Regions from separate parts of the Colwellia sp. 6_MG-2023 genome, predicted to be linked through region 3. Evidence: predicted binding sites of a transcription regulator. Region 3 holds the regulator's gene; each other region holds the start of a gene.
The links. The regulator sigma-54, encoded in region 3, starts transcription at its own class of promoters, with help from an activator protein. The targets are predictions, from matches to a motif close to GTTGGCACGNNNNTNGNNT.

Region 1 (10,215 bases), on a different contig from region 3:
TGTTCGCGCTTTTGTTCAATATCTAATTCATTACGCGAACGAGCAGACACTGAATTTTGGCTGCCTGAATTTAATAAACGACCATTTTGATCTGTTACCGTTACACGATTAGGACTCATTCCTTGAACTGATGAGGCAACAATATCAACAACAGCATCAACTTCTTCAGCCGAAAGTAAACGTCCTCGCTGTAAAGTCAGTACTATTGTCGCTGAAGGATTTTTCTCGCGGCGAGCAAAAATATTCTCTTTTGGAATAGCAAGTAATACTTTCGCGCGTGAAACACTTTGTAATTCTTCAATAGTATTAGCGATGCGTTGTTCTCTACCATACTTTAAACGTTCTTGTTCTAAACGTTGACTAACACCAAAGCCCATATCTTGCATTACCATATCTTCGCCTTCTGTCGCTTCAGCTGATAAACCTTCGCGGGCTAATAATAACTTTATGGTTTGATATTCATCGGTTGGTACTGAGAGAGTGTTATTTTCTTGACGATAATCAACTTTATTGGCATCAAGAAAATCCATTGTTTTAATAAGTTGCTCTGTAGGTTGCTTCGCTAAAAAGCGGTATTCAGGTTCGTTCGCGAGGATAATGACAAAAACAGAAATAGCTAAACAGATTGATAGCGCGACAACTAAGGTGATTTGACGTAAGGTATCAGCATTACCTAAAGCAGCGGCAAAGCCTGATTTTTTTTCTTCAATAGCGTTATCATCACCATAATCATTGGCAATCATGGAACTATTATTATCTGTTGCTACCATTGAATTTGTATCTGCCACTTTACTTCTCCGCTTACTACTGCTATTTATTTTTCATACTCACATTTAAGTGAGAGTAAATCATCAAGAGCAAGGCGCTTGAATGAGTAATAGCTGGCCTATTGCGATTGAAAGCAACGCCGCTATTGGTTATTTGATCCGCTTAAATTACACTGGCATGCTCATAATTTCTTTATATGCTTCAACAAATTTATTACGTACTTGAACTGTAGCATCTAAAGCAATACCAGATTTTGACGATGCAATCATGACATCACCTAGCGAAACACTGCGATCTCCCATTTCAAAAGCCATTTTTTTAGCACCGGTATCTTGCTGTAATTCATGAACTGTTTTTAATGCATCAGTGAGTAAATTACCAAAATCATTACTTGATGAGTTAATTTTCCCTGCTGAATTAACACCTGGCATACCTTCCATATCACCACCAACGGCTGGAATCCTATTACCAGACGCTTGTAATGACATACTTTGCATTTGTGCGAATAAAGAATTAGTACTGATGTCCATAGTAGTCTCACTTGTGTCAATTTTTTGCTATAACGCAATAAAAATTATATATAACTAGTAATTCTGCAAGCATAGTGCCAATAGATTGCAAATATAGAATACACAGACAAGATAATTATAAACCAAATTAAAACAATAGGTTAAAAATATAGAATAATTAAGAATGAGGGGTGTTTAAGACAAAATAACGTCAGCTGCCTAAATGAACAGCTGACATTGAAAATAGAAAACATAATTTATGCAGGAATTTTAATACCTGAATCGCGCATTTTGGCAATTTTATAACGCAGGGTTCGCGGGCTAATACCTAAACGTTCAGCAACTTCTTTTCTACTACCGTGACAAGCTTGCAAGGTATCAAGAATAATTTGATTTTCTTGCAGCTTTAATTCGCTACCTAATTTATCTTCAGGTGCAATAATATTATCAACTTCATTAACACTTGATGTTTCAAAGTTTTCAATCATTAAGTTATTTGCATCAATCACTTGATTGCTTTGTAAAATTAAAGCTCTTTGAATAACGTTATCCAGTTCACGTACATTACCCGGCCAACTATAGGCATTTAATTTACTTCGGGCTGCCGCTGTAAATTCAGCAACTTGTTCGCCTGTTTTTTGACAGTAACTCGCCACCATATGCTGAGCCAACGGTATAATATCATCTGGACGTTGTGCTAAAGGCAGCCAAGTTAACGGGAAAACATTTAAACGATAATATAGATCTTCTCTAAAATCACCCTGTTTGACAGATTCCTTAAGATTACGATTACTCGTTGCTATAACACGCACATCCAATTTTATTGTTTTCCTACCACCTAAACGCTCTACTTCACGCTCTTGCAATACACGTAAAATTTTAGCTTGTAAGCCTAAATCCATCTCGGTGATTTCATCAAGTAAGATTGTCCCTCCTTGTGCCTGTTCAAATTTTCCAGGGCACGCTTGAATTGCTCCGGTAAAAGCGCCTTTTTCATAGCCAAATAAAGTGGCTTCTAGCATATTTTCAGGAATTGCAGCACAGTTAATTGCAATAAAAGGTTGTTGAGATCTAGGTGAATTATTATGCACATACTGCGCTAACACTTCTTTACCTGAGCCACTAGGACCAAGCACCATAACCGATGCCTCCGTTGTGGCAACTTTACGTGCTAAACTTAATAACTCAACACTGCTTTTATCCGCAACAATCGGCGTATTTTTATCAATCTCTGACAATGGTATATACTGGCTTACCATATTTAACAATACTTCTGGCGAGAAAGGTTTAGCAATATAATTACAAGCACCATGTTTCATTGCTTCAACAGCATCATCAATAGTGCCGTAGGCTGTCATCAATAATACCGGTAAATTAGGATGATTTTTTTTAATATTTTTTAATAAAGAAAGTCCTGACATACCACCCATTTGCACATCACTAATGACAATATCAACACTATAGTTTTTCAATAAAAGCAACGCACTTTCGGCTGAATCGGCTTCAATGCATTGATAATTAGCTAATGTGATAGTATCAATCAATGCTTCTCGTAAACCAGCATCATCTTCAACAACCAATATTTTATGATGACTCATGAGACTTCTCCTGTTGGTTTATGTTTTGTACTGATTCATATTGTGTTTCACTAGCCTTATTTAGTAACGGTAATTTAAGACAAAAATGTGCGCCTTCTCCCGGCTTACTTAAATAATTAACTTTACCTTGATGTGCTTCCATAACTGATTTCACTACCGCTAACCCAAGCCCTGTTCCCTTATGGCTAGAGGTATAAAATGGTTCAAATATTTTATCGATATGTTTAGTATTAATACCTGCGCCATTATCTTTAACACTAATATAAACAGTATTATGCTGACTATAAATTTGAATGTTAATCACAGGTTGTTTAACTTTGTTTGCATCTGTTGCTTGTAATGAATTATGAATAAGATTCTGAATGGCACCAGTTAACGCATTTTTATTCGCTAAAATAAAATGATCATTATCAGGTAAGTGAATATTAAGTTTCGCGTTCGCTTTAATAATTAATGCATCCATTGATTGGGTTGCATCATTAATCAGCTCATTAACTGACAACGATTTAACAACTTGCTCATTACCACTTTTAGAAAATAACAGCATGTCATTAACTTGCTGCTCTAAATCATGCAACCGTGAACTTAACTTCTCTTGGAAACTAACACGAGACTCATCAGAAATACTTTTATTCAATAAATTAGCGCTATATAACATAGCTGCAGAAAGTGGTGTTCTAATTTGATGAGCTAAAGTTGAGACCATTCGCCCCAATGATGACAGTCGTTGCATTTGACCGACTTTATCTTGTAATAAGCGGGTCTCAGTTAAATCAGTTATCATGATTAACTGTCCTGGTTGTTCACCTAAACTCGCTATCTCTAATTTAACACGACGACCATCTTTAAGAGATACTTCATGCCAATCATCGGCACGAGGTTTAAACGAACGAGCAATCACACTAAACCAAGGTTGTCCTAAAATAGGTTCATCAAGTAAAGCTCTAGCCACTTTATTAATTTTTACAACCACACCATTACCGTCTAGCATAACCAAACCGGTCGGCATCATTTCAATCAACTGATCAGCCATTTCAGTGTAATTTGAATGTCGATTTTTTTGTTGCAGAAAGTTTAGGCCAGGGTGTGTTTTTTTTTGTGGGCGAACTTCATTTGGAGTAGACTTATTTTGAGACAATTGCGCTCGTAATGACGCTAATTCACCAGGAAAAGCCTCTTTTTCTAATAAAGTTGAGTCTGCCAATGCATTCGTTAGCAGTGGGATTTTTACAGAGTTAAAACCATTATTAGCAATAAAATGCTGTGCAAGTGCCATAAAATCAACGTCCAAAATAAATTTATATCACGTTGACTAAAGCATTATACGTGCCACAGTTTTTATTCTTATTTATCAAAACTTTAAAGTGTTATTTTTACTAAAATCACACTGTCAAATGATTGGCATTAGCTTGACTCGTAAGGTTATTCCGAGTTTAAACTGTTATTTAAAAACACATGAAGGGGCCAAATTTCATCTATAACAGTTTGCATTAGCAGTATAGTTAGCCCGGTTTATGTAAATTATATTTACGCATTTTCTCAACAAGCGTTGTTCTGCGCATGCCTAAGGTTTCTGCGGCACGTGCTACAACATATTGATGTTTAACTAAGGACTGAGAAATGAGTGATACTTCTAACTCAGCGAGGTATTCTTTCAGATTGACTCCTTCGTTTGGCAAGACACTCTCATTTGAAATAGCGTTATGATTTTCGGCTACTAACGTCTGACTTTCACTTTGATTAAGGCCATCAATACCATCTTTATCGGTGATATCGTCATCGTTATCATCCTCGTAATCGAAGCCAGCAAATAACTCATTAATAGCCTCTCTTTCTCGTAATTCTTCTGGATACTCAGGTGTATATACTTCGGCATCAATATGTTGATATTTTTGCGGTAATTCAGCTACGTCGACAATTTGATCACCATACATAATTAGCATACGTTCAATTAGGTTAGACAATTCACGAACATTCCCTCCCCAAGAATGTTCCATTAATGACTCAATAGCTTTATCAGTAAAACGAACTGTTCTTTTTTGCTCTTGTTCAAAGCGAGCAAGTAACTCTTTTAATAATAGAGGAATATCTTCTTTTCGTTCTCGTAATGCTGGTGTTTCAATAGGAAAAACATTTAAGCGATAAAATAAATCTTCGCGAAAGTCACCAGTTTTAATCATATCTTCTAAATTTTGATGGGTTGCTGCAATAATACGCACATCTGCTCTTAAACTTTTACTACCACCAACACGTTCAAAAGTACGCTCTTGTAAAACACGCAATAACTTCACTTGCATTGGTTGTGGCATATCGCCGATTTCATCTAAAAATAAAGTACCGCCTTCAGCCAATTCAAAACGACCTTTTCGTGTTGAAATTGCGCCAGTAAAAGCTCCTTTTTCATGCCCAAACAACTCACTTTCTAATAATTCAGCAGGAATAGCGCCACAATTAACAGGGACAAAAGCGCCATTTGCACGTTCAGACAAATCATGAATATTACGTGCAACCACCTCTTTCCCTGTTCCTGATTCACCAAGTACCAACACGCTTGCAGGATTTCTTGCCACTTGTTCAATTAAAAAGCGAACATCATTCATTAACTTACTTGTACCCACCAAGGAGCGAAATAAAGCACTCGAATTAAGCTTAGGCCCTGTTCGGGGTAATTTATTGTGGTATTGATGACAATGATGGATAAGTTCAGTTAATTGGGCGTAGTTTAACGGCATAGTTAAGCTCGCAATAACATTAAAATAACCATCTAAAATATTAGCATCGACAACATCGTGTAACAGAAAAGGTATCTTAGGGTTATTTTCAACTAACTTTATGGTTTCAGATGACACATCCCCAGAAAGAATTATCGTTAATATATACTCACTTTCTTTAAGACACTCTTCTATGGTATTTGGAGGACATTGTATAAAATGCTCACCAATAAAGGACAATACTGTTGCCATTTGATGAGATCTACCCACATCATTATCAATAATAAGGATTTTTTTGTGACCTTGAGTATGATGTATTGAGTTCATAAGCAACTGTTAATTATACCGATTAGAATTATACTATTCATGATTCTATCAACTAGTATTAAATAGGCAACAAAAAATTGACACTAGAAGTCATTATTTTGTCACTTAGTTAATCGATTAAATAAATAAATGTATTTAGAAAATATACATTCAGCCGATAATAAGTATTAACTTAACTGCTACTTATTAAAAATTTTTAGGCTTATCATTAACTGTCAAAAAATACTGGCACAATATATGAATAATGATGATAAACCTATTAACTTAATGGAAAGTAAAATGCTAATTTTAAATGGTAGTGCTGAGTATATGTTAACAAATAATGAGCATGTTCAAGGCAGTCGATATGGCTTTAATATATTTGTAAAGAAAGATGATTTAAATTCTCAATTAGCCGATATAGAAAAATATCTTGTCGATAGAGGCTGGGATAACATTGAAATTACCGATAATGGCCTTATTGAAAATATTGAAGGTATAAACCATGCTATATTAATAGAAGCATTTAAAAAAGCACAACACGAGGGACTTTCAGTTGTTGTAAATAACAACGCTATAGAAAGTAACTAATGTAGAATATGTATAAAATGTATGCAACATGTAAAAATATATCGGTTGACTTACAAAATGTACATTTATTATTTAACACCTAGTCAGTGTTATTATCTTTGGAGTAAGTAATGGCCCATGTTTCACTAAAAAAATACCAGCAAACAACGGTAAGTAATGCAGGAGAAGCAACACCCTATCAATTAGTTGCTATGTTGTTTCAAAAATTATTGGACAATATTGCAACTGCTAAAGGTGCTATCGCTCAAAAAGACTATGCCAAAAAAGGTGCTCAAATATCAAATGCTATTGCTATTCTAGGTGTTTTAGAGGGGTCTCTTGACCATAGTCAAGGTGGTGATATTTCAGAAAATTTATCTGCTTTATATACATTTAGCTCTGAAAAATTATTTGAAGCGAGCACAAATAACGATATTGAATTATTAAATGAAATAGCACTTATTATTATTCCAATAAAATCAGGTTGGGACTCAATACCTCCAGAAGAACAAGGCAAGGTCAGTTTTTAATGCCAAATAAACTAAAAACTCGCCTTGAAAACATTGTAGAAATATCGCGACAAGCACTGTTGCAGCTTGAAATTCAAGTAAAGAATACAATTACGTCAAATGATGAAAATATATTAACTGATAATCTATCAATTAATGAAGTTCAATATCAACTAAACAGCGAACAATTACTTAATTTGCTCGCTAAACGTCAAGCACTTATTAGCCAGTTATTTGAAAACTACACACAAAAGCAACTTAGCGTCGAACTAACAATGATTAATGAGATGATCACCTTAGATCAAAAATTAACCTCGTTATCACAAAAGAATAAGCAAGCATTAGCAACACAAGTAACAAAACTAAAAAAAAGCAGTAAAGTAAGAGATCTTTATAATAAATATTAATTATAATCAACTAAATCACACTGAAAAAAACACCAATAAACACTTTAACAGTAAAGTGTCTAGTAGTGTTTCTCAGAATAATAGTACTGATTAACTCATAGCTTTATTAACTATAGGCTAGCTGCTAGATTTAACGACTCCAGGCATATTCTCTAATTGGGCTAGTAAATATGATCCAGTTGAGCTCAGCTGTGCGACAATAAGGTCCATCGCATTATATTGCGATAACAATCTTGCTTCTAATGACTCCATTTTTAACTGAAAAGCCTCATATTCAGTGTCTAACTTATCTAATTGAGCTGTTTTTCCATCCATTCGTTGTTGTATTATACCGTCACTGTCAGTATAAAAGCCAAGAAACTCATCCATATTATTAACAAATCCATTATCGCCTTCAGCTCCTAAAAAAAATGTTTGTACTCTATCAGGAGACTCTTCAATTAAGTCATCAAGCGTATCTTGCTCAAAACTTAGTGTTCCATCAAGTTCGGTACGAATACCTAATTGTGATAACGTTAATGTAGTGTCATTACCTGAATCAAATGCTTGATTGAATTGGCTACGAATTTTAGTCATAACCCCACGAAGTAAAGAGTCACCTGATAAAGCACCACCGCCGTTTTCACTTGAACTTCCTAATTGATCACTTAAAGCAACTAAAGCATTGAAACTTTCAACAAATGTGTTAATGCCTGCAGCTACATTATCATTATCTTCGGTAATTGTTATTCTACTAATATCATCACCAACATCATGTACTTTATTCGCAGTAATAGTCACACCATCAATAACATCTTTAAAAGTATTCTCACTATTAGTAACAGCAATAGTACCATCAATTATAATTGATGCATCTGCGGCTGCATCAACCTCTGACATATGTCCAATATTTGCGGTCGCAGTTTGATTAACAGAGCTAAACTGCGATATACCTGACATGTCATTATCGTCACCATCATCATCTAGTGCGGTTACCGTAATAGCGTGAACATCACCTGACTGTCGACTACTAAACATCAAGTGTTCATCACCAGCATCATCAATGACAATACTCGCTTTAATAGAGGTATTGTCACCATTATTATTAATCGCATCAACAATGTCATCTAATTTGTCTGTTGCGCTAATATTTACATCAAAACTATTGCCGTCAGAGCTAAATGATAATGTACCAGATCCTACGGTATCGTTTGAATCAAAACCATTCACTGAGGTTAATTTGTTTGTAGTATCTGAAGATAATCGAGATAAACCTGTCATATCGCTATTACTGACACTTGGCACATCCATATTTACAGATGCAAACTGAGAAATACCATTTAAATCACCATTACTACCATCACTATCAGCAGCAGTAACAGTAACCGCGTTAGCAGTTCCAGGTTCAATAGAATTAAACACTAAATGTTGGCCAGTACCATCGGTAACAATCCTAGCAACAACTGAGGTATTATCTTCACTATCATTAATAGCTGTTACAATATCTGACAACGTGTCGGTAGCACCAACAGCAATATCAAAATTATTACTACCTGAAGCAAAAGATAATGTACCAGAGCCGACAGTATCAGTTGAAGTAAACCCAGCGACTGAGGTTAATTTATTGCTTTGTTCAGTAGCATTGACCGTAATGGCATTATCTAGGCCTGTTTTTTTACTATTTAACACAAGGTGCTGACCTGACGAGTCAGTAATAATAGTTGCGCTAACAGATGAATTACTACTGCTATCATTAATCGCGTCACGAATATCACTCAACGTATCCGTATCAGAAACAACGATATCAAAAGTATTATCACCTGACGCAAATGAAAGGGTTCCCTCTCCTACCGCCTCATCGCCATCAATAGCAGAAGACAACAATTTATGTTGGGTAGCTAAAGCTAAAACTTCTACAGAATAATTCCCTACTTCAGCTTCTTTATCTGATGATAAACTAACAAAATCATCTCGCCCTGAAATAGTACGCTGTTGGTATTCATCTTCATCACCAAGAGCTCCAAAAGATGCGGTCACATCTTCTAAAGCTGACTTTAGCGCCCCCACTGCAGATATATCGGTAGTATATGCACCTTGCAGCGTAGCCATTCTCGACTCATAAGGCACACTTTCAGCACTAACCATTGCATCTACGATAGTAGAGACTTCAAGGCCAGATCCTATCCCGGTAAATGAAATACCTGTCATGAAAATTTCTCCTTTAACCTATAAAATTGAGAATATACTGCACGTAAAATTTAACTAAAAATTAATTAAACTTTTGCATCAACAAAACCACCAACCATCTCTGACAGTTTTGAGACTAAGGTTAAGACTTCTTCAGAAGGATATTGTTTAATTAAATCCCCTGAAGTCTTATCGATAACTTTAATAACATCTCGGCCAGAATCTTCATCAACCACAAATTTTATATTTCGATTTAAATCACCTATAAAATCTTGCAATTGTTGAGCCACCTTATCTAACTGTTCAACATTTAGGGGCTCATGATCAACAATATCTTCTGATAATTTTTGTGTATTATTTACTTGCTTATCTTCAGTAATAGTTTCACCGGTACTTTGGTCTATTGCATTCTTTTGAGTAATTGTATCACTAGTACGTTTATATTCTGACGCTAAACCTGTTAACCCTAGGTCATTACCATTTTGGACATTCATAGCATACTCCTTTTAAATCACCACGTACTTTTACAATGAACAACTTACCGTAAGAATCAGTATAAATTATCGTGATCAGTTTATCAAAACGAAAAGGAAAGAGCTGAGACCCATTCCCTTTCGTCATTTAAGTATAATCAAAATCTTCCATTTATTAACCAAGAAGACTTAATGCTG
Region 2 (10,215 bases), on a different contig from region 3:
ACCATTTTTTTCACTTCATCTTTTACCTTCAGCATGCCATTATCACCATTTTCAAAAAACTGTCTTTTTCTTTCTTCAGACAAACCACGTGCTAACGCAAGTGAATCATAATGTCCATATTTGCAGTGTTCCAGCATAGTACTTGAAATATCAGTACCAATAATTTGTATACCTCTTGAGAAGCTGCCAGGATTACTTTTTTGATACTCTAAAATTGACATCGCAATAGAGTATGCTTCTTGCCCAGACGAACTCGCTGCTGACCAAATTTTGACAGGCGTTTTACGTTGAGCTAATTCGGGCAATATTTTACTTTTTAATAGCTTAAAAGGGTAATCATCACGAAACCATAGTGTTTCATTAGTCGTCATGGCATCGATCACTGCAGCTCGTAGTTGTCGCTCTACGGGTGACAACGTTCGAGTCACTAATTCTCCAAGCGAATTAACACCAAACTTGCTCATTAACGGAGCTAAGCGGCTTTTAACTAGATATTGCTTACTTTCACCTAGTACAATGCCACACTGTTGCTCTAAAAAAACTCTAAATTGATGATAACTTTTATCGTCAAGTTGTCTTACTGACACTAGTACTACTTCCTAATTTATTTGATATGGTGACTATTTTTATAATGGATGGTTTAGCCACTTTTTAACCGCTGTTGCTAGTTCATCTGGATGAAATTTAGCAATAAAATCATCAGCACCAACTTTTTGAACCATGGCATTGTTAAACACACCGCTCAGTGATGTATGCAAAATAATTGGCATTTTAGCCATACGTTCATTACCTTTCACTTCAGCGGTTAGCGTATAGCCATCCATTTCTGGCATTTCGATATCAGAAACCATTAAAGCTACTTTCTCAGTAATGCTATGCTCACACGTTTCAGCAATAGCAATGAGTTGATCTAATGCCTCTTGCCCATTTTTTGCTAACGCCATTTTAATACCTAATGGCTCTAATGCTCTTTTTACTTGATTACGTGCCACGGTTGAATCATCCGCTATCATCACTATTCGTTCACCGAGATCTTCGCCCACACTTTTATCAACAACACCATCACTTAAATCAGTTGAAACAGGGCTAATTTCATTCAATATTTTTTCTACATCTAAAATAGAAACCATTTGATTGTCAATTTCAGTAACAGCAGTTAAATAGCTAGACTTCCCTGTTCCTTCAGGAGGTGGCATCATGTCTTTCCAGCTTAACGTAACAATCCGCTCAACACCTGCCACTAGAAAGCCTTGAATACTACGATTATATTCAGCAATAATAATAAAAGAATCTTCAGTTTGCGTTATCGCTGGCCCACCAATAGCTTTACTCATATCAATAACTGAAATAGTTTGTCCACGAATATGAGCAACCCCTTTAATAAAAGAGTCTTGTTTAGGAATCATGGTTAATTTAGGACACTGTAATACTTCCCTTACTTTAAAAACGTTAATTCCAAAACGTTGGCGACCTACCAATTTAAAAAGTAGTAGTTCCAATCTATTTTGACCAACCAATTGTGTTCGCTGATTGACCGAGTCTAATATACCTGCCATAAAAACCTCATTTATAATCAAGAGCGCTATCATTAATCCTATATTGAATAGAACAAAAAGGCACAATTCTTGATTGTATTTACTGTATGTCAAAATAAGTGACAAAAAACTGATGCTTAGTATGTCACTATATTATAAGTAATGAATATAATTAATATACTCATAGTATAAACTTAATGTGCCAATAACTATGTTACCCTAGTTAAGAGCATAGTCGAGTATTTGAATTAACCTAAAAATATATGGCAAAAAATCATGCGTACAAGTATCGTTTATCTTTCTTTTATCTGCTTATTAATGCTTTTACCCTCCATCAGTTTAGCGACAACATGGGATAGAGCTTATATAGAGTCATTTGCAAAAAAATACCTAGAAGCCAATATACCTGCGCCAGCTGATGGACGAATATCCTTTAATGTTACCAATATAGATACAAGAATAATAATAAAACCTTGCCAAGTACCTATTAAAGCAAATATACCTGAAAATACCAATCGTAGGAATGTTAATGTTAATATAACTTGTGATGATGCAACTCCTTGGCAATTATACTTACCTGCTAAAATTGAAAGAACCTTTGCAGTTGTTGTTACAACGAGTACGATTGAGAAAGGTGAAGTGCTCACTAAAGAGAATATTGCAATAGATTACATTGCCACAAACAAAATACGTGGTGAAAGGATTACCGATATAAACTCAGTGTTGGGTAGTAAAGCAGAAAAAAGAATCGGCAATGAACGCACCATTACTAAATCAAACATATGTTTAGTTTGTAAAGGAGACGTTATTACTATTATTGCAAAAAACGATAACTTTTTAATTAAAACAAAAGGTACTGCACTAAGCTCAGGTAATTTACATGAACAGATTGAGGTTAAAAACTCACGTTCTGGTCGAATAATTAAGCCTCAAATTAGTGCTGTTAATCAGGTTACTATTAACCTATAATTTTTAAGATCTAATCTTTACAGTCGGAAATTATTTTACCCTAAAATTTTTAGTGTATTTTATTTAAGTTATCTTACTTTTTGCCGATATAAAGTTAATGAATAAACTTTAGAAGAACTTTTTACCGTAGGGTAATATTATGACTATAAATATCAATAACTTAAATAACCAAGCACAGATCAACCAAAATAAGCAGTCTCATGCTAAACAAGATGTGGCTCAAACTACAGCACATAGCCCACAAACTAAACATGTTGCTCGCGACTCTGTTTCCTTGACGCCACAAGCGCAACAGTTCAAAGAATTACAAAAAAAATCAGCTGATGCACCTGTGATTAATCAAGAGAAAATTGAAGAGCTGAAAAAAACAATTGCCTCTGGTGAGTATAAAATAGATCCGCAAAAGCTTGCTGCTAGCATGGCTAAGTTTGAATTTACGTTATAATTTGATATAACCGTGGGACTGGGTGATAATCACCCTTTGCTATAATAAAGGTGTACTTACATGTCAGCTTCCCCTCAATCAATAGAGTTAATTTCTCAACAATTTGCTCAATTACAAGAACTAGAGCAAATTATTAGTAGCGAAAAACTTATTTTACAGCAACATCAACCTGACGCATTACTAGAAATTAGTGAGCAAAAAAACTTATTGTTGGTTGCTATTCAAGATTTAGATAAAAAAATTAGTCTTAACCAAGCTTTTTCAATAGATAAAAAAGCCGGGGTTCTTGATGAAAAACTCACTGAAATTGAAGATCTATTACACCTTTGCCAACAAAAAAACAAAATAAATGGCCAAATAATAGCGCAATCTCAGCTAGCTGTTCAGCGTATGAAAACAACGTTATTAGAAAATAACAATAAATCATCAATGACTTATGATAGTAAAGGTAAGAAATCTGGTGGATTAAGCAGCATAGAGATGAAAGCTTAGATAAGTCATATACTTCAGTTATTCAAATTATTAGCTATTAGAATAACTGACTCAAAATAACCTCAAGTCAATATTTCATTAATACAAAACAAGCCTCTATAATGAAGCTTGGTTGAATCGAGTGTACCCTACGTTTAAAAGTATTCGACCTTCTTAATTTCTTTTCGCTGTAAATTTGCTTGATATATTTCATACACGTCTTTGAAATCAAGCTGTAATTCTGTTGTATAAGTATCCCCTACCGGATAACTTTTTACGACTTTAGCGCCTCTAATTAAGCCTTTTATAGATGAAACTAATTGTTGGTTTTCAATTAACATATCAGCCATAGTTGTTGAACTACTAATTTGTTGCCCATAAACTTGCTCTGCTAACTCTGAATAAGCGGCAATTTTCGACGCTTTAATGGCCATTAGCATCCGTTGAGTTTTGTTATCAGATTTTTGTAAACTTATTGGTGCGTAACCAATACCGTGAATAATAGGAAATACTTGTGGTTCAACTACTTGCCATTGTACATGCTTATCGTACATGCTTGTGCAAGAAGCAATAAACAGTAAACTTACAACAGCAGTTATTATTTTAAAGCGTGCATTTATCATTATTTCACCTCTTAAATTACTGTTGAATAGCAACAGCGCGCTGCTCTTTAATTAATTTATGATTACTGCGAATCATCATACCGTCTTTCATTATGACATGTTCACCATGATTTTTTTCTGCACCTACAACCCATTTAGGAATAAAAGATTGTGCTGTAGCAACAACAACATGAGATTGAATGCCAATCATACGTGCATTAACGATAATCCCGTCTTCTTGCTCCATCATAGTTCCTGTGACTACATAGTCAATAATCTGACGTTCAGGAAGCTCTTCCCAATCACGACTAAAAACATAGTCGCCTGCTTTTGTAACACGAATATGACCTGTAGCCTTGTAGTCAATAATGACCAAACCATGACTCTGTAATTCATGCACAAAGCTTTCTGCTATTTGATTTCCTAGCCAATTAGTTGACTCAAGATCCTCTAAATTCACAAACGAAGCAACAGCCACCGGCGTTTTCGCGTTAACAAAACTACTATTTGCTAACATTTGATACGCTAAACCTTTTACTAAATCATTAATGGCATGCTTAGGTAAGTTATAACTATCTATCTCACTTTTATCTGTTTGCTTTATCTTATAAAAGTTATCTTCTTTTACTGTATTGCTACAAGATAAAAGAGTCGGCAGCAGTAATGGTATCAGCCACTTTATCATAGTGAACCCCTTAATAATTCAACATTTATGCTATATTTCGCTAGCTTAAGCAATGAACTTTTTATCTATTCGATTATTTATTGCTATAAAACAATGCACATTTCAAGCCAATTAAACTTCAAGTACAAGGTTAGTTAAAATAAACAGGCACACATTGTGCATAAGCTCTATAGTTAAGTTCCTTGTAAATTGCACTATGCCTAAAACAGGCTTTTAATTTTCATGAGAGAGTATATGTATACTATATCTAAAAAAATCATTTTATCTATCAGCTTAATGTTAACTAGCGCTATTACTAATGCACAATGGTATGAGGCTCAAGGCTATGCATCAACAGCTAAAGACTCGGTTGAAGTAGCGCGAACTAAGGCAATGGAAAATGCGTTAAAAAAAGCATTACTTGTCGCTGGTGCTAGCGTTTCAAGCATTCAACAAGTGGTGAATGGTTTGCTCACTCAAGATCAAATAAGTATACGTGCTAGTGGCAGTGTGAATTCAATTGAATTAATAGAAGAGCTTCATAGTAACGATATGATTAGCGTTACTATACGTGCCGATATTTTTCCTCAAGAAAAAAAGTGTTTCTCGTTAGATTACAAAAAATCAATTTTGATCACCAAAAGCCACTTACTTCAAAGAGAACACGCAAACCTTGGCAAAATATATCAAATTGATTCCGCCATGATCAAACAGCTAAATAAAAAACTTAAAAATCAAAGTAGCTATAGCGGGGGTAAATTATTACTTAAAAGCTCAACAGAATTCTCGCGTTTAAATAATAGTTTCAATGAAGAAAAAATAAAACAACTCACAATCTCTCTAGCTGAAAATACCGACAGCCAATATGTTCTTTTTAGTGAAATTAACGATATGTCTTTGCAAGAGCAAAGAACAAATTCATTAAAAGTATGGCAACAACCGACCTACCCTAGGAATTTCGATTTTACCCTTTATTTATACAATGGTTTTAGTGGCGAACAAATATGGCAAGGTAATTACCAAGACTCTGCGGTTTGGGATTTCAATAAAAGAAGAAGTATTGATGTACACGCCACCACCTTTTGGCAGAGCGATTACGGTAATATGATTGATGCTTTACTTAGTCGGACAATAAATGATATTGACGAAAATGTTATGTGTGAGCCGAATGAAGGAAAAATAATACAAGTCCAAGGCAACCAAATTACAATAAATTTAGGTAAAAATCATGGCGTGAAAGTTGGTGATGAGTTCACGTTACTCCATAGTAGCACTTTCGTTAGTCAACAAGGAAAAAGCTATACAGGTTACAATATTAGCCCACACAAAGTTAAAATAACCAAACTTACATCGCAAAGTGCGACAGCAAAAACACTGAATAATGATTTATTAGATAATATCCAAATAAATGATGTAGCGGTGCGATATTAAAAAAAAGTATATAAAGCAAAGGTAAAGCTTAACTTTATGCTCATAAAGCAATAGAATATGCAGCATAAAGTAGCGTAGCTATTTTTATTCGTTTCAAAACGCCTTTGTAGCTCAGCAGGATAGAGCAAGCGCCTCCTAAGCGCTAGGTCGGAAGTTCGAATCTTCTCAAGGGCGCCATAAAAATCAACGACTTATATCAAAAGACACTTCAAAGAAAACACGAATAAAATAATTATGTAGCACATGTGTAGCAGATTTATTTGTGATCGGGATATACTTCATGGAAGGAGTATTTCTAATAAGCTGTTGTGGGGTAATTATCTTACTGACAGCTTGTTATTATATTGATTTAAAAAAACTTTTAAATCAATATAATAACAACAAAACACATAACAGTGTAGACAATATGTAGTCTATACAAAACGATTGTTAATGATAAAGGTGTTATCTATTTTTACATTAAATTTAATCTTATGACAACTCATGCCACATTCGAGACATTAGACACAATGGTAACATCAGTTTTTAGATTATATTTGCTCTGTACTCTCAATCGAAATAATATCTTTATTAGTTAAATTTATTACCTCTTGCTTTCTAATTCCATTTATTTTTGATTTTCGCGATTCTATGTCAATGGTATTGTTTTTATTAAAAACAACGGTAGCATCAATCATTAGGCAAACTTCTTTAAATAAGCGGAATAAATTTGTATGCCTAGAAATTCCAGTTACCGGAAGTATTGCAATGTCTGGACTTATGTTTATTTCGATATTAATTCCTGAAAAATCCATGAGTTTTTTAACAAAGGCATCAAAAGTTATATTTTTAAACTCTTGCACTGACGAAATTTCTAACAGTGAAAGTCTAAAAAACGAATGTATAGATTCAATCTTTAAAGATAAGCAATCCGGTTTAGATGTGGAATTCGTTTCTTTTTTAAAGAACTCACCTTCAAACATTTTCATATATTCATCTTCACCATTCTGGGCAATAGAAAGGCGAATTTGATCATTCTTAGAGTAAGTTATAAAAACACTGTTCAGTTCAGGGCTTGTCGACTTAAACGAAAATATAGGAAATGAATCTATAGAGCTGCTTGTAGACATTTCTAGAACATCATTACCAGACTCCATATTAGGCTCTATAGTGTTAATAACCTTATTATTACGTATTAACTCAAGACGCGTTTTATGCTTATTATCTCTCATGATTGTCCTCCGACTAATCCAATGCTCATTGGAAAAGAGACTTTACCCTCTTGTTGAAAAACATTCGATAGACCTAGAGGTGAATAAAAATCAATCAACTTCCAAATTGTGGAAGTTGATATTTCTTTTGCCGCAAACTTGTTTGCATCGATAAAACTTACTTTTGCTTTTATTAATATTCTTTGTGATTCATCAAAGTTAGAACTTGGGGCTGTTCGAGCTATTGCAGAAATATTAAGATTACTCAAAATTGAACAATCAAAATTCATTAACTTTATAATTGATAAAAACTCTTTTTGTATCTCACCTTTAGTTTCTCCTGATGGGGTAAATGACAAATATATTTCATCGTTAGAGTAAAATATTGAAAATGGAGAATTTACGAAAGCCTCTTTAGCTAATTCATGTAAATGATTTACAAGATCATCTGAGGTAGATAATTCTATATTTTCACTCTTTTTTACTTGTTCTGGGATCTGCCCTGTTTCATGACTCAAAGCTCTGATGAGTTCGGTCACTTCAGGGTGGCTAGCATCTGATGGCGTATAAGAGATAACTTTGACACCATACTTTCGTGCAAATGAAGAAATCTTAAAGCTTGAGTTTTCATTGAGGAGAATATAGTGAGACAAAGGCATTCCATTATTGATTGACCTAATGTTATCTAAAATCACATCAATATGAGGATCTGATAATGAGAAGCCTACAAACACTAGAATCTTGGTTGACAATAAGCTACTTAGTAATAACCTCGTGCTTTGATTGCCATTAATTATTTTCTGATAATCACTAGTCGTTAATACAATACTAGATTGATCAATTATATCTCCATGCATTTTAAAAACAGAGTTTTTTCCATCTGAAACAAAGCGTGAGGCTTCAGGTGCATTTTTATTCGTATTTATTCGATATTTTCCTCTTCCCGCAATCTCAGGGATTCGATCATAGTTTGTTGTTATAATTGTTTTTGGAGCAAGTTCCATTAACGCTCTATAACTTTCTGGAACTTCATCCTCAGAAAAGTCTTTATCAAAAATTTTCTCCATTACATCTCTATAACGCACAGTTCCCATAGCATTAACGCAAACTTCCGCCACATCTAAGTAGCTTTCGCCTTTTTCAATTAGATCTAATATTTCGTTTTCTTCGTGTGGTAATTCACCTTCTTTTGCTTGTTCAAGAAAGTTTTCTAATAATGATTTCCATGAAGGAAAAAGAGGCTGAGAAAGACCAGCGCCAACAAAAAAAATAAATTTTTCGGGGTTTTCGTGATATGAAGTAACTAGCTCCATGAATGTATTCTTTGTATTAATTGGCACTCTGAATCCTTTTCGATGCGAAGAAAATTTAACAACTTATTCAAAGACAAAAGCCATTGTTTAAATATTGGTTTTGCCTTCTTTCATAATATTTGATTTATTAGAATATAGGTGAAGATTGAATAAATCAATCTATTAGAAGATTGACTAATTTTATAAAGATATGAAATAGAATTTATGCCTTGTTTCACACAATTAGCATTAGAAAATATAAGGCAAAAAAATTAAGTGTCATTTCCGCTTAACGCACCTTCTTGCCTTTCAATATTGATAATTAGTACAGTTATTTACAGAACTCCAAGTAAAAGCATCTCTGCCATTCTGGCAATCGACTTAAAAAGATTAAAAAATTAGTATTGGAGTGTTTTGGTTTGCGCTAAAGCTTAATTTTTAGCTAAAGGCTGTTTTTAGGTTTACTTGAGTTGTTCTTATTTGCAGGTTTACGGCTAAATGAGGCTAAAGCCAAATTTAAGTCGAGTTTAGGCTAACCTAAGACGTTTACGATTTTTATATTTTCCACTGATAGTGACGCGTGAGAATAGCTTTACCTAGAAACCATAACCCTTTAACTTTGAGTATTAGTTCATCATAATAGCTTTGCAGGCATTCACCTGTTTGCTCATTAATATTCAAAGCGTAATGTAACTGAATTGGTCTATCTTTTTTTTCGTATGTAGTCCACCCATAGTAAGAGTCTAACCTTGCCAGTCGCTATTATCCGCAGCAAATCGAACTTGCTCTAATAAGCTGTCCCTTTTATCGATAAACTTAGTGCGTAATCGTCTTAGTTCACGCCAAACAGACACACTCGCCCCACCAATTTGTTGAAACTGACGAATACAATCTATTTACCAAAAAGCTACCTATGTATTTGATCGTGATGACGTAGAATACACTATGGAAAAAATAGATACATTTAAACAAAAATGTAGAAAAGAAATATAATAAGCTAATAAATAAGAAAAAAAAACAGTTGGCTTTTGCTCTTTCGTCGCATATGTTAATCACCTATTGTTTACCTCTTAGTGAGGCATCAGAGCAACTTTTAGAAATGGAGTTCACTTGAAAGTATTTCAAATTTTAATTTTATTAATCACTCTTATTACACCGTTAGTAGCTGGTGCAATAGTCATTCGGCATGATGTTTCTGACGAAACTTATCATGCTGTACCGTCAGACTTCCCCCCACTAGCAACGTTATATAATATCGGTGTTCACGGAACATTAATCCACCCTGAATGGGTTGTAACAGCAGCTCATGCTGTTTTTTGCATGAATCCTGGACAGAAGATAAAAGTGGGAAATGAACTTGTATCTATTTCTAACAGATATAGCTATCCAAAATATCAATTGGGCGGTGAACATGACATCGCTTTAATAAAGCTTAATTCTCCTGTTACTAATATTAAACCAGCTGATTTATATAACGGTAATACTGAAAGCGGAGTTATTACTTGGTTTATAGGTGTTGGGGGAACAGGAACAGGTAAAGTAGGACAAACAATAAGCTACAAAGAAAATAATGGCAAATTGAGAAAAGCTCAAAATAAAATTATTGATACAACTGA
Region 3 (10,215 bases):
CTGCCATACTCATCATAGAATGCTCTGCATCTTCACGAATTATATCAATAACATCATCAATGGTGATACGACCAAGTAAGTGACCTTTTTTATCAATGACAGGAGCAGAAAACCAGTCATGCTTTTCAAACAATTGCGCAACATCATGTTCACTCATATTAGCTTGTACAGCTTCTATTTCTGCATCAATCAACTTGGAAATGATAACCTCAGGTTTAGCGGTTATAATAGCGGCTAGTGACACAGCACCAATGAAGTGATTACTTCGGTCGACGACATAAAATGAGTCTGTTGCTTCAGGTAGTTGACCTTTTAAGCGTAAATAGCGTAATACTACGTCAACACTTACCTCAGGTTGTAGCGTAATGGTATCAGTGTTCATGATACCACCTGCTGTCTCTTTGTCATAAGATAGCGCAGTTTCTACCCGTGCTCTATCCTGAGAGTCCATAGAATCGAGAACTTTTCTATAAACAGTATCAGGTAAGGTACGTAACACTTCTGCTAGATCATCAACATCCATACCTTCAGCAACGGCAGCCAGTTTTTCAGGCTGCATGCTTTGTAAAATGCCTTTACGTACTTCTTCATTTAATTCTTCAAGTACTTCACCATGGTGTTCAGCATCAATAAGTTGCCATAATAATGCGCGACTCTTAGCTGGAGAAGACTCAAGGAATAGCGCGAGATCATAGGCAGACATGTCTTGTAATAATTTGCGTACATAGACAAACATACCACCATCAAGTGCTTCATTAATTTGGTGTAGTCTTTCTTGAATATATTCTTGTTCTATTAGATCCGGCATAGATATCTTACTTGAGCGTAGGGAATGATAAATACCAACGCTATTAAACACTTGAGAGTGGGTGTGTAATAGACTTAATATTTTTTATTATGGTTAAGTTTATCGTAACTTAGCGTTTCTTTCAGCTTTTTTACTTATTTAACTTGAACTTGGTTTAAGATATTTTTAATTAATTGAAAATATTAAGAATCTTACTTTTACTATACTCATGCTTGATAGTTTTCTACTTTTGACCTGCAAGCAGTAGGGAAAATCGAGCGTCAATAGCTAGTCTATCGCACGTAAATAGCTGTTTGAGGAATATTTATTAAGCCGATCTTGGGCTATTTATTCATCTTCATCAAACTTAGCTTCAATCAGCTGGCTTATAGCTTCTAATGCAGCGGGTGCATCGGTTCCTTGAGCGGTGACTGTTACATTTTTTCCTTGTCCACCAGCTAAGAGCATTATGGCCATTATGCTATTGGCGTCAGCTTCTTTTTCTTCTAATGATAGGGTTATTTGGGCGGAGAATTTCTGACAAAGTAAGGCTAATTTACTTGCAGCTCGGGCATGTAAGCCAAGTTTGTTAATTATAGTTAATTCTTTACTGACGATGATATCATCATGGTTCTTGTTATGCTTTTGAATAGACATAATGAGTTTTACTCTTTAATTTTCTTAATGTCTCGATGATGAGTTTGAACATGTTGTTGTTCTTTACTAAAGTTCTTTGCTAATAAATCAGCAATATAAACAGAGCGGTGTTTCCCACCCGTACAACCAATTGCAATAGTAACATAACTACGGTTATTGCGTTCTAGATGGGGTAACCAAGTCATCATAAAACTATTAATTTGCCAAATAAACTTTGTCACAATTGGCTGACTAGAAAGGAAGTCTTTTACTGGTTGCTCTAAACCTGTAAAAGGTTTGAGTTCAGTTTCCCAATGAGGATTAGGAAGAAAGCGTGCATCGAATACATAATCAGCATCAGCAGGAATACCGTGTTTAAAGCCAAAAGACTCGAAGACTAAAACCATTTTACCGGTTTTCTTTCCAAGAATTCTTTCTCGTACCAAGTCAGCTAATTGGTGCGGAGTTAGCTGGCTGGTATTGATATATAAGTCGGCATTGGTAGAAATAGGTGCTAATAGTTTCTTTTCGAGTGATATCGCTTGGTCTAGCGCAATATTCTCTTTAATTAGAGGATGTAAGCGCCTTGTTTCACTAAAACGACGAATAAGGTCATTGTCATCTGCATCTAAAAATAATGTAGTTACATCAACTGCATCAGGTAAATATTCAATGATCTCTACAATATCCTTAGGATTGTTAGGTAAGTTACGAACATCTAGGCTTACTGCAACATTGTCATAATCATTAATCACGGTATGGGTTAATGCAGGTAGTAAATTAACAGGAATATTATCAACACAATAATATCCTAAATCTTCTAATACTCTTAATGCAACTGATTTCCCTGAGCCAGAGCGGCCACTAACAATGATAAGTTTCATATTTTTAAGTTCCGCATGAATTAGCTATGCATTAGGTTTTATTGTGTAGAAATATATTTCAACTTATTGATTAAGCGGTTTGTTGAATAAGATCAAACATCTCTTGTTGGCTGGTGCATTTACGAACTTTTTTAGCTGTTTTGCGATCACTAAATAGTTTGGCAATACTTTGCAACGTTTCTAAATGCGCTTGCGTATTGTCTTCAGGTACAAATAGGCAAATAAATATATCAACAGGTCTATTATCAATTGCGTCGAAGTCAATTGCGTTTTCAGTAGTTAAAAACACGGCAATAGCTTTGTCTGTATTGTTTAGTCTGCCGTGAGGGATAGCGATACCGTTGCCGATACCAGTACTCCCCATTTTCTCTCTATTCATTAAGCTATCTAATAGATCTGTTGGGTTAGAGTCAATTAGTTCATTGGCGGCAAGTTGGCAAATTAGTTCAAGTAAACGCTTTTTGCTTTGAACTGGAACTGCACAACGTGTGCAGTTCAGTGTTAATATATTTTGTAGTGTCATAATTATAATGGATAAAACTAATGTTGTGTTATTTTGCCTTTGTATTTGAGTACTTGGCGATCTAGTTTATCCACCAAAGTATCTATCGAGGTATACATATCAGCACTTACTGCTGAAGCATGAATTTCACTGCCTTTTAAATGTATAGTTGCTTCAGCTATCTGTTCTAACTTTTCAACAGTCAAGACTACATGAACATTATTGATATGATCAAAATGTCGCTCTAATTTAGCTAATTTTGTTTCAACACAATCGCGTAATGATGACGTTATTTCTACATGGTGACCGGTAAGGTTAATTTGCATAAGTATGTTCCTTCTCTAGTTAATTCAGAAAATAAAGTCACAGGCTATAATAAACTCTTACGTTGGTTGGACGGTGGTATAGATAAGGATTCACGATACTTAGCTATAGTACGTCTAGCAACATTAATTCCTTGTTGTGCTAGTAAGTCTGCCATTTTGCTATCACTGAGCGGTTTAGCGGGTGTTTCTGCTAAAATGAGTTTTTTAATTAATGAACGTATGGCAGTTGATGAACATTCACCTCCATTTTCGGTACTAACATGACTTGAAAAAAAGTATTTTAATTCAAAAATACCTCTAGGCGTGTGCATATATTTTTGCGTAGTTACGCGAGATATAGTTGACTCATGCATATCCACGGCTTCAGCAATATCATTTAATACCATAGGTCGCATCGCTTCAGCGCCATGTTCTAAAAAGCCTTGTTGACGTTGTACAATGCAGTTAGATACTTTAAGTAAAGTATCATTACGTGACTCTAAACTTTTAATAAACCATTTAGCTTCTTGTAAGTTTGTTCGAATAAACTGTCCGTCATTACTAGAAGATTTTGTTGTTTTTGTCATGGCAGCATATTGTTGATTTACTGATAGCTTAGGAGCAGTATCAGGGTTTAATTCGACAACCCAACGACCATTTTTCTTTTCTACGGAAACATCAGGAATAACATATTGATCATCGCTTTTCACTACTGCATCACCAGGACGAGGATTTAAGCTCTGTATCAAACGCATTACTTCACGTAACTGTTCTTCTTTGAGGCGAGTTTTACGCATTAATTGTCGATAGTCACGATTACCGAGTAAGTCGATATGCTCGCCGATAATTAATTTACTTTCTTTTAAGTAAGGGGTTTCAGGATCAAACTGATTTAATTGAATAATTAAACAATCAGCGATAGAACGGGCTGCAACACCAACAGGATCAAAGACATTAATACGTTTTAATACCGCTTCGACTTCATCAAGTTCCAGTCCTTCTATACCAACACTTTCTAATATTTCTTCACTCGATACCGTAAGATAACCTGCTTCATCAACAGCCTCTATAATAGCGATAGCAACCGTGCGATCAGTTTCTGAAAATGGCGTTAATTCCATTTGCCATAAAAGGTGATCTTGTATTGAATCGATCGTTTCACCTTGATAGGTGTAATCTTCACTTGGGCTACTAATTGCCCCTGTATTTGACGTACCAGCACTGTAACTTTCTTCCCAAGTTGTATCAATGTTCAACTCTTCTGGTATGTCATTTTTCTCCATTGCTTCTGTTGTACTTATCTCATCAATAGAGGCTGATGAATCTTCACTTCCATCACTGGTAGATCGTTCTGTGATGGTGGCTGAAAAAGCTTCTTCAAGTTTATCTCTACTATCCTCTGAATTATTATCTGAGGTTTCTTGATCATTAATTTCAAGCAGAGGATTACTTTCAAGTACTTCTTGAATTTCTTGTTGAAGCTCTAACGTCGATAACTGCAAAAGCTTTATAGCTTGTTGCAGTTGTGGCGTCATGGTTAGTTGTTGTCCTATCCGGAGTTGCAGAGTTGGGCGCATCTACGTTGTCTTAATTCCTGTTATTATTGTTTATAGTTACTAACTTAGAGCAAGTATAGTCTACGAATTTATTATATATGTTAACTATAGCGTGAATTGCTCGCCTAGGTATACATCTCTTACCTTTTGATTAGCAAGAATTTGATTAGAATCTCCTTCTGCTATTATTTCACCGTGACTAACAATGTAAGCATGCTCACATACATCAAGTGTTTCACGAACATTGTGGTCAGTTATTAAGATACCAAGACCACGGTTTTTAAGATGAATAATTATTTTTTTTATGTCGCCGACAGAAATAGGGTCAACACCTGCAAAAGGTTCATCAAGTAATATAAATTCAGGATCTGCTGCTAAAGCGCGGGCTATTTCTACGCGTCTTCTTTCCCCTCCTGATAAACTCATACCTAAATTATCTTTAATATGGCTGATATTAAATTCTTCTAAGAGGTGCTCTAATTTTGTTTGCCTTTCATTTTCATTAAGGCCTTTTCGAATTTGTAATATTGCCATAATATTTTCAGTAACGGTTAGTTTTCTAAAAATAGACGCTTCTTGAGGTAAATACCCAATACCTCGACGTGCGCGTTCATGCATAGGCGATAGTGTTACATCTTCGTCATTCAGCATTATTTGGCCATTATCATTGGGTACTAAGCCAACAATCATGTAAAAAGAAGTCGTTTTTCCTGCTCCATTAGGCCCCAGTAAGCCAACAATTTGTCCTGAGCTTACCGCTAAACTAACGTTTTTAACAACTTTTTTGCTTTTGTAAGCTTTTGATAGGTTTTTAGCTATCAAAGTCGAATTATTAGCTTCGCCGTTATTATTATTGCTTGTTACTGTCATTACTTTTCTTATCTTGTTGAGCTTTTATTTGAGCTGGCTGCAAAACAGTGGTTACTGAATCATTATCACTACTGATAGCTTCCAATTTCTCATTTAGCGTATTGTAAGTGATTATTTCTCCTGTCACTTTACTACCTGCTTGTTGTACTTGCGCATTACCTGAGATGGTAATGATATTTTGATCTGGTTGATAGGTTATCTCATTAGCTTGCAAGCTGATTAAACTACCATCTTCTAATTGTTGTTTGAAAACAGCAGGTTCACCTTTGGCAAGGTAAGTGTCTTGTTTTTGTTGAGTTTTATCATCAACTTTACTGTAAACTTGAACAATATCAGCACTAATCGAAATAGAGCCTTGGTTTATACTAACGTCATCTAAATAACTCGCTATTTTATTTTTTAAATCAGCTGATTGACGTTTCGATTTTATCGTGATTTCTTGTGTGAGATCTTTCTTAGCCGCGCATACTGGAAGTGCTAACGAGAGCAGTAATGAGCTTAATAAGAAACCTTTGCTAATTTTTTTAATTGTCATTTAGAGGGTAACCATTATTTTTTTTGTAAATAGTACGTACATGTTCGGTTAATGTCATCTGTTTAGTGTTTAAGTCAATTATTAAACCTGAGCCATACATAGTGAAGTCTTTTCCTTGCACCATTACCGTTTGATCTGAGCTAATGATATTAGTATTTAAATCAAGCTCTAAATATTTGCAATGAATTTCTTGTATTAAACTATTTTTATCAGTTGCACTTAAGTGTACTCGATGATTTAAAATAACCCTATTATTTTTATATAGCGTTGCTTCTTTAGCGCTAAGCTTCCATGGTGCATTTTTTGTTAGTTTGTTGCTCGAGCTATTTTCATTTGCTAAATCGGAGCCGTCAATATTATCTTTCGATGATGCTTGGGGATACAATGTGTACTTAGGTAGCTCGAAGTGTGTTAGTTCAAGTTTGGCATAATGCTCCATTCTCTTAGCAATAATAGCATGTGAAAGTACGCCTGAATCGGTGTAAATATCAGTTTTAAGTGCTTCCGCTATAAAGTCAGGTGTGAGTTCACTGTCGATGACTTCACCTGGTATTATTTTTGACTGTCGCCATTCGATTATTCCATAAACCGTAGCGGCTAATAGCAAGATTAAAAAGGCTAAAAAATTTATCCGTGTCATACACTCGCGCCTGTAGCATTATCAATAGTGTCTTGACATTGCATTATCAAGTCGCAAACTTCTCGTACTGCGCCGAAACCACCATTAATAAAGCTTGTATAATTAGCTTTTGCTGATACAGCTGGATGTGCATCAGACACAGCAATACCTAAACCAACGTGTAAAATACATGCTAAGTCTGGAATATCGTCTCCTATGTAAGCTACTTCATCAGGGGTTAAATTAAGTTTTTGAATTAAAGTCATCAGTGCAGGCAATTTATCTTCTTGCCCTTGTATAATGTGTTTAACATTTAAAGCTGACATCCGGTTAGCTACAATAGCTGAACGTCTACCAGTGATTATTGCAACCTCTACACCACTATTACCAAGTGCTTTTATTCCAAAGCCATCTTTAGTATGGAATGCTTTAAGTTCTTCGCCATCATTACCTAAATAAATACGACCATCTGAAAAAACACCATCAACATCACAAACAAGTAATTTAATTTTTTTGGCTCGTTCTAATACGTTTAGTGATACATCACCATAAAGTGTATTAGAATTTTGAATAGTATTAGTGATATTTTCCATTTAAAGAACTCCTGATCTTAGTAAGTCATGCATATTCATTGCACCAATAGGTATTTGTTTTTCATCAACGATAATCAAACCATTGATTTTTTTATCTTCCATTATATTTAGCGCTTGCGCTGCTAACATGTCTGCTTGTGCTAAGGTTGGGAATTTAGTCATAACGGTTGTTATATTGTCCCGATGAATATCAATTTGTAAATCAAGAATTCTCCGTAAATCACCATCAGTAAATAAACCAACAAGTTGCTTATGTTTATTAACAACGGCGGTCATGCCTAAGCCTTTAAGTGACATTTCCACTAATGCGTCTTTTATCAATGCATCTTCTGAAATAATAGGAATACGATCGCCTTGATGCATAATATCACTCAAGCGAAGTAATAAACGTTTACCTAAACTACCACCAGGGTGAGATAAAGCAAAGTCATCTGCGGTAAACCCACGAGCATTAAGTAGAGCAACGGCAATAGCATCGCCCATTACTAATGTTGCAGTAGTACTGGACGTTGGAGCTAATCCTAATGGGCAAGCTTCAGCCGAAACCTTGATACAAATATGTGTATCAGCTAATTTGGCTAATGTAGAGTTGATATTGCCCGTCATAGCGATGAGTGTTGCCCCAATGCGTTTTATCACAGGCGTAATCGCGAGAACTTCGCCTGTTTCACCTGAATTAGAAATTGTTAGTACAACATCGTCTTTGGTGATCATACCCAGATCACCATGACTGGCTTCACTTGGGTGAACAAAAAAAGCAGGGGTGCCCGTACTTGCTAATGTGGCTGCTATTTTACCGCCAATATGTCCCGACTTCCCCATACCAATAACAATAACACGGCCTTGGCAGTTAAACATTAATTGACAGGCGTATTCAAAGTTATGGTCAATATATTGTAATAACTCTTTAATTGCTTGTTGTTCAATGTTAATTACATTTTTAGCAAGTTTTTTAAAGTTTTTCATGGCTCAGCTTAAACTAATATTTTGTGCTAGTTAATGGTTGTTTGGCTATAAAGTAATGCTTGATAACCACAAAAACACATTAATAATAATGCACCTTTTATGCGGGTAAGTCTAAAGCAGCCCGCTTTACGGCTAAAACACAGTAAAAATAGTAACCCTGTGATTGCGAGCATAATAGGAATGTCGCGAATCGATGCTTCAGGATTTATTGGGCCTGGTGCGATAATACCTGCAAAAGGCAATACTGCTAGTATGTTAAAGAGGTTAGAGCCGACAATATTCCCCATCGCTAAGTCATCTTCTTTCTTTAAGATGCTCGCAATACTTGCTGCTAATTCAGGCAAGCTTGTGCCAATAGCAATAATAGTTAAACCAATAACAAGATCACTAATACCATAGGCTTTTGCAATAAATATTGAAGAATCAACAAGGAAGTGAGCGCTTAATACTAATAAAACAATACCAGCGATTAACCAAAAAATAGATTTGGATGTACTTGTTGCTTCTGGTATATCTTGTTCAGCTTCAATAATTAAAGGGTCATCAATTTTGTTGGCTTTTCGTTGTCGCATGGCCTTGATTAATAAAATTGATATAAAACCGAAAAAACTCACCATTAAAATAATACCTTCAGTCAAACTAAAGAAATTATCAGAAATCATCCAGTAAGCTACTAAAGAAAATAGCAATAAAAGTGGCAATTCTTGTTTAATGGTTGAAGAGGATACCATTAGGGGTTTTATTAAGACGCTAAGACCTAACACTAGTGCTATATTGGTAATATTTGAACCAACCGCGTTACCAATAGCTGTATCAGGGCTTCCTTGCAAAGATGCTGCCGCAGCTACCATCATTTCGGGAGCTGATGAGCCCATGGCAACTATCGTTAAACCAATGATCATTGGTGAAACGCCTATATTTCTTGCTAATGATGATGCACCTAAAACAAATTTATCCGCACTCCACACGAGTACAGTAAGGGCAATTAATAATATTCCAACGTGTTCTAACATTTATGACTCCAGTTTTGAGGTGCAAATTGTCGCTGTTTGTAACAGAAAAAAAAAGGAATTAATTCGATTAAAAGAAAATAAGCGATATAAAAAGCTAAAAACATCCCTTTTTACATTTTCTAACACTTAATGATGCTTATTATTCACTAAATTGTGAATTTTTAGTGAAGAATTTGAGGTGGTCAGGTAAAATCGTTTTTAATCAATAAGGCATAATTAATAATATGATCGAAAACGATAAGCATGAGAATTTAGTTGATATACATAATCTAACCTTTAAACGAGGTGAGCGGGTTATTTATAATGATATTAGTTTGTCTATACCTACAGGTAAAGTTACCGCCATTATGGGGCCAAGTGGTATTGGCAAAACTACTTTATTACGTTTAATTGGCGGGCAGATTAAACCTGAATCTGGAAAAATCTTATTTGCAGGTAATGATATTCCGCAGCTTTCTCGAAAAAATCTATATGAAACGCGTAAACGTATGAGCATGCTTTTTCAAAGTGGCGCGCTTTTTACAGATATGAATGTTTATGACAATATTGCTTTTCCTATTCGTGAACATAGTCAGTTACCTGAAGCTATAATTGAAAAAATAGTATTGATGAAACTTGAAGCCGTAGGATTACGCGGTGCACGAGATTTACATCCTAATGAACTCTCTGGTGGTATGGCTCGACGTGTTGCTTTAGCACGTGCAATAGCACTTGATCCTGAATTAATTTTATACGATGAACCTTTTGCGGGACAAGATCCGATATCTATGGGGGTAATTGTTCGTTTAATTCGTTCGTTAAGCGATGCTTTAGGTTTAACATCTGTTGTTGTGTCTCATGATGTACCAGAAGTAATGAGTATTGCTGACTACATTTACATTATTGCGGAACAAAAAATTATTGGTCAAGGAACTCCTGATCAAATTAGAAATCATAACTCTTCATTGGT

Region 1: a site for sigma-54 is predicted at 4,191-4,209, ahead of Q4503_RS03615 (PAS domain-containing sensor histidine kinase). Genes of this name have one in related genera too.
Region 2: a site for sigma-54 is predicted at 1,613-1,631, ahead of flgA (flagellar basal body P-ring formation chaperone FlgA). Genes of this name have one in related genera too.

What each region holds. Positions count from the first base shown of each region.
Region 1 is NZ_JAUOPP010000003.1:202,123-212,337, forward strand. It holds gene fliF (flagellar basal-body MS-ring/collar protein FliF) at 1-743, opposite strand, end outside; gene fliE (flagellar hook-basal body complex protein FliE) at 936-1,298, opposite strand; gene Q4503_RS03610 (sigma-54 dependent transcriptional regulator) at 1,535-2,875, opposite strand; gene Q4503_RS03615 (PAS domain-containing sensor histidine kinase) at 2,862-4,151, opposite strand; gene Q4503_RS03620 (sigma-54 dependent transcriptional regulator) at 4,378-5,913, opposite strand; gene Q4503_RS03625 (hypothetical protein) at 6,151-6,483, shown strand; gene fliS (flagellar export chaperone FliS) at 6,594-6,992, shown strand; gene Q4503_RS03635 (hypothetical protein) at 6,992-7,378, shown strand; gene fliD (flagellar filament capping protein FliD) at 7,496-9,565, opposite strand; gene Q4503_RS03645 (flagellar protein FlaG) at 9,631-10,038, opposite strand; partial or broken gene Q4503_RS03650 (flagellin) at 10,193-10,215, opposite strand, start outside.
Region 2 is NZ_JAUOPP010000032.1:17,581-27,795, forward strand. It holds gene Q4503_RS16980 (protein-glutamate O-methyltransferase CheR) at 1-587, opposite strand, end outside; gene Q4503_RS16985 (chemotaxis protein) at 627-1,556, opposite strand; gene flgA (flagellar basal body P-ring formation chaperone FlgA) at 1,812-2,504, shown strand; gene flgM (flagellar biosynthesis anti-sigma factor FlgM) at 2,644-2,949, shown strand; gene Q4503_RS17000 (flagella synthesis protein FlgN) at 3,010-3,441, shown strand; gene Q4503_RS17005 (LPP20 family lipoprotein) at 3,576-4,043, opposite strand; gene Q4503_RS17010 (FlgO family outer membrane protein) at 4,060-4,707, opposite strand; gene Q4503_RS17015 (flagella assembly protein FlgT) at 4,942-6,117, shown strand; tRNA gene Q4503_RS17020 (tRNA-Arg) at 6,218-6,294, shown strand; gene Q4503_RS17025 (hypothetical protein) at 6,648-7,328, opposite strand; gene Q4503_RS17030 (SIR2 family protein) at 7,325-8,647, opposite strand; gene Q4503_RS17035 (trypsin-like serine protease) at 9,710-10,215, shown strand, end outside.
Region 3 is NZ_JAUOPP010000002.1:24,181-34,395, forward strand. It holds gene mgtE (magnesium transporter) at 1-808, opposite strand, end outside; gene Q4503_RS01805 (HPr family phosphocarrier protein) at 1,136-1,444, opposite strand; gene rapZ (RNase adapter RapZ) at 1,453-2,307, opposite strand; gene ptsN (PTS IIA-like nitrogen regulatory protein PtsN) at 2,378-2,830, opposite strand; gene hpf (ribosome hibernation promoting factor) at 2,848-3,135, opposite strand; gene Q4503_RS01825 (RNA polymerase factor sigma-54) at 3,180-4,691, opposite strand; gene lptB (LPS export ABC transporter ATP-binding protein) at 4,776-5,540, opposite strand; gene lptA (lipopolysaccharide transport periplasmic protein LptA) at 5,521-6,075, opposite strand; gene lptC (LPS export ABC transporter periplasmic protein LptC) at 6,065-6,715, opposite strand; gene kdsC (3-deoxy-manno-octulosonate-8-phosphatase KdsC) at 6,712-7,287, opposite strand; gene Q4503_RS01850 (KpsF/GutQ family sugar-phosphate isomerase) at 7,288-8,253, opposite strand; gene Q4503_RS01855 (calcium/sodium antiporter) at 8,280-9,266, opposite strand; gene mlaF (phospholipid ABC transporter ATP-binding protein MlaF) at 9,491-10,215, shown strand, end outside.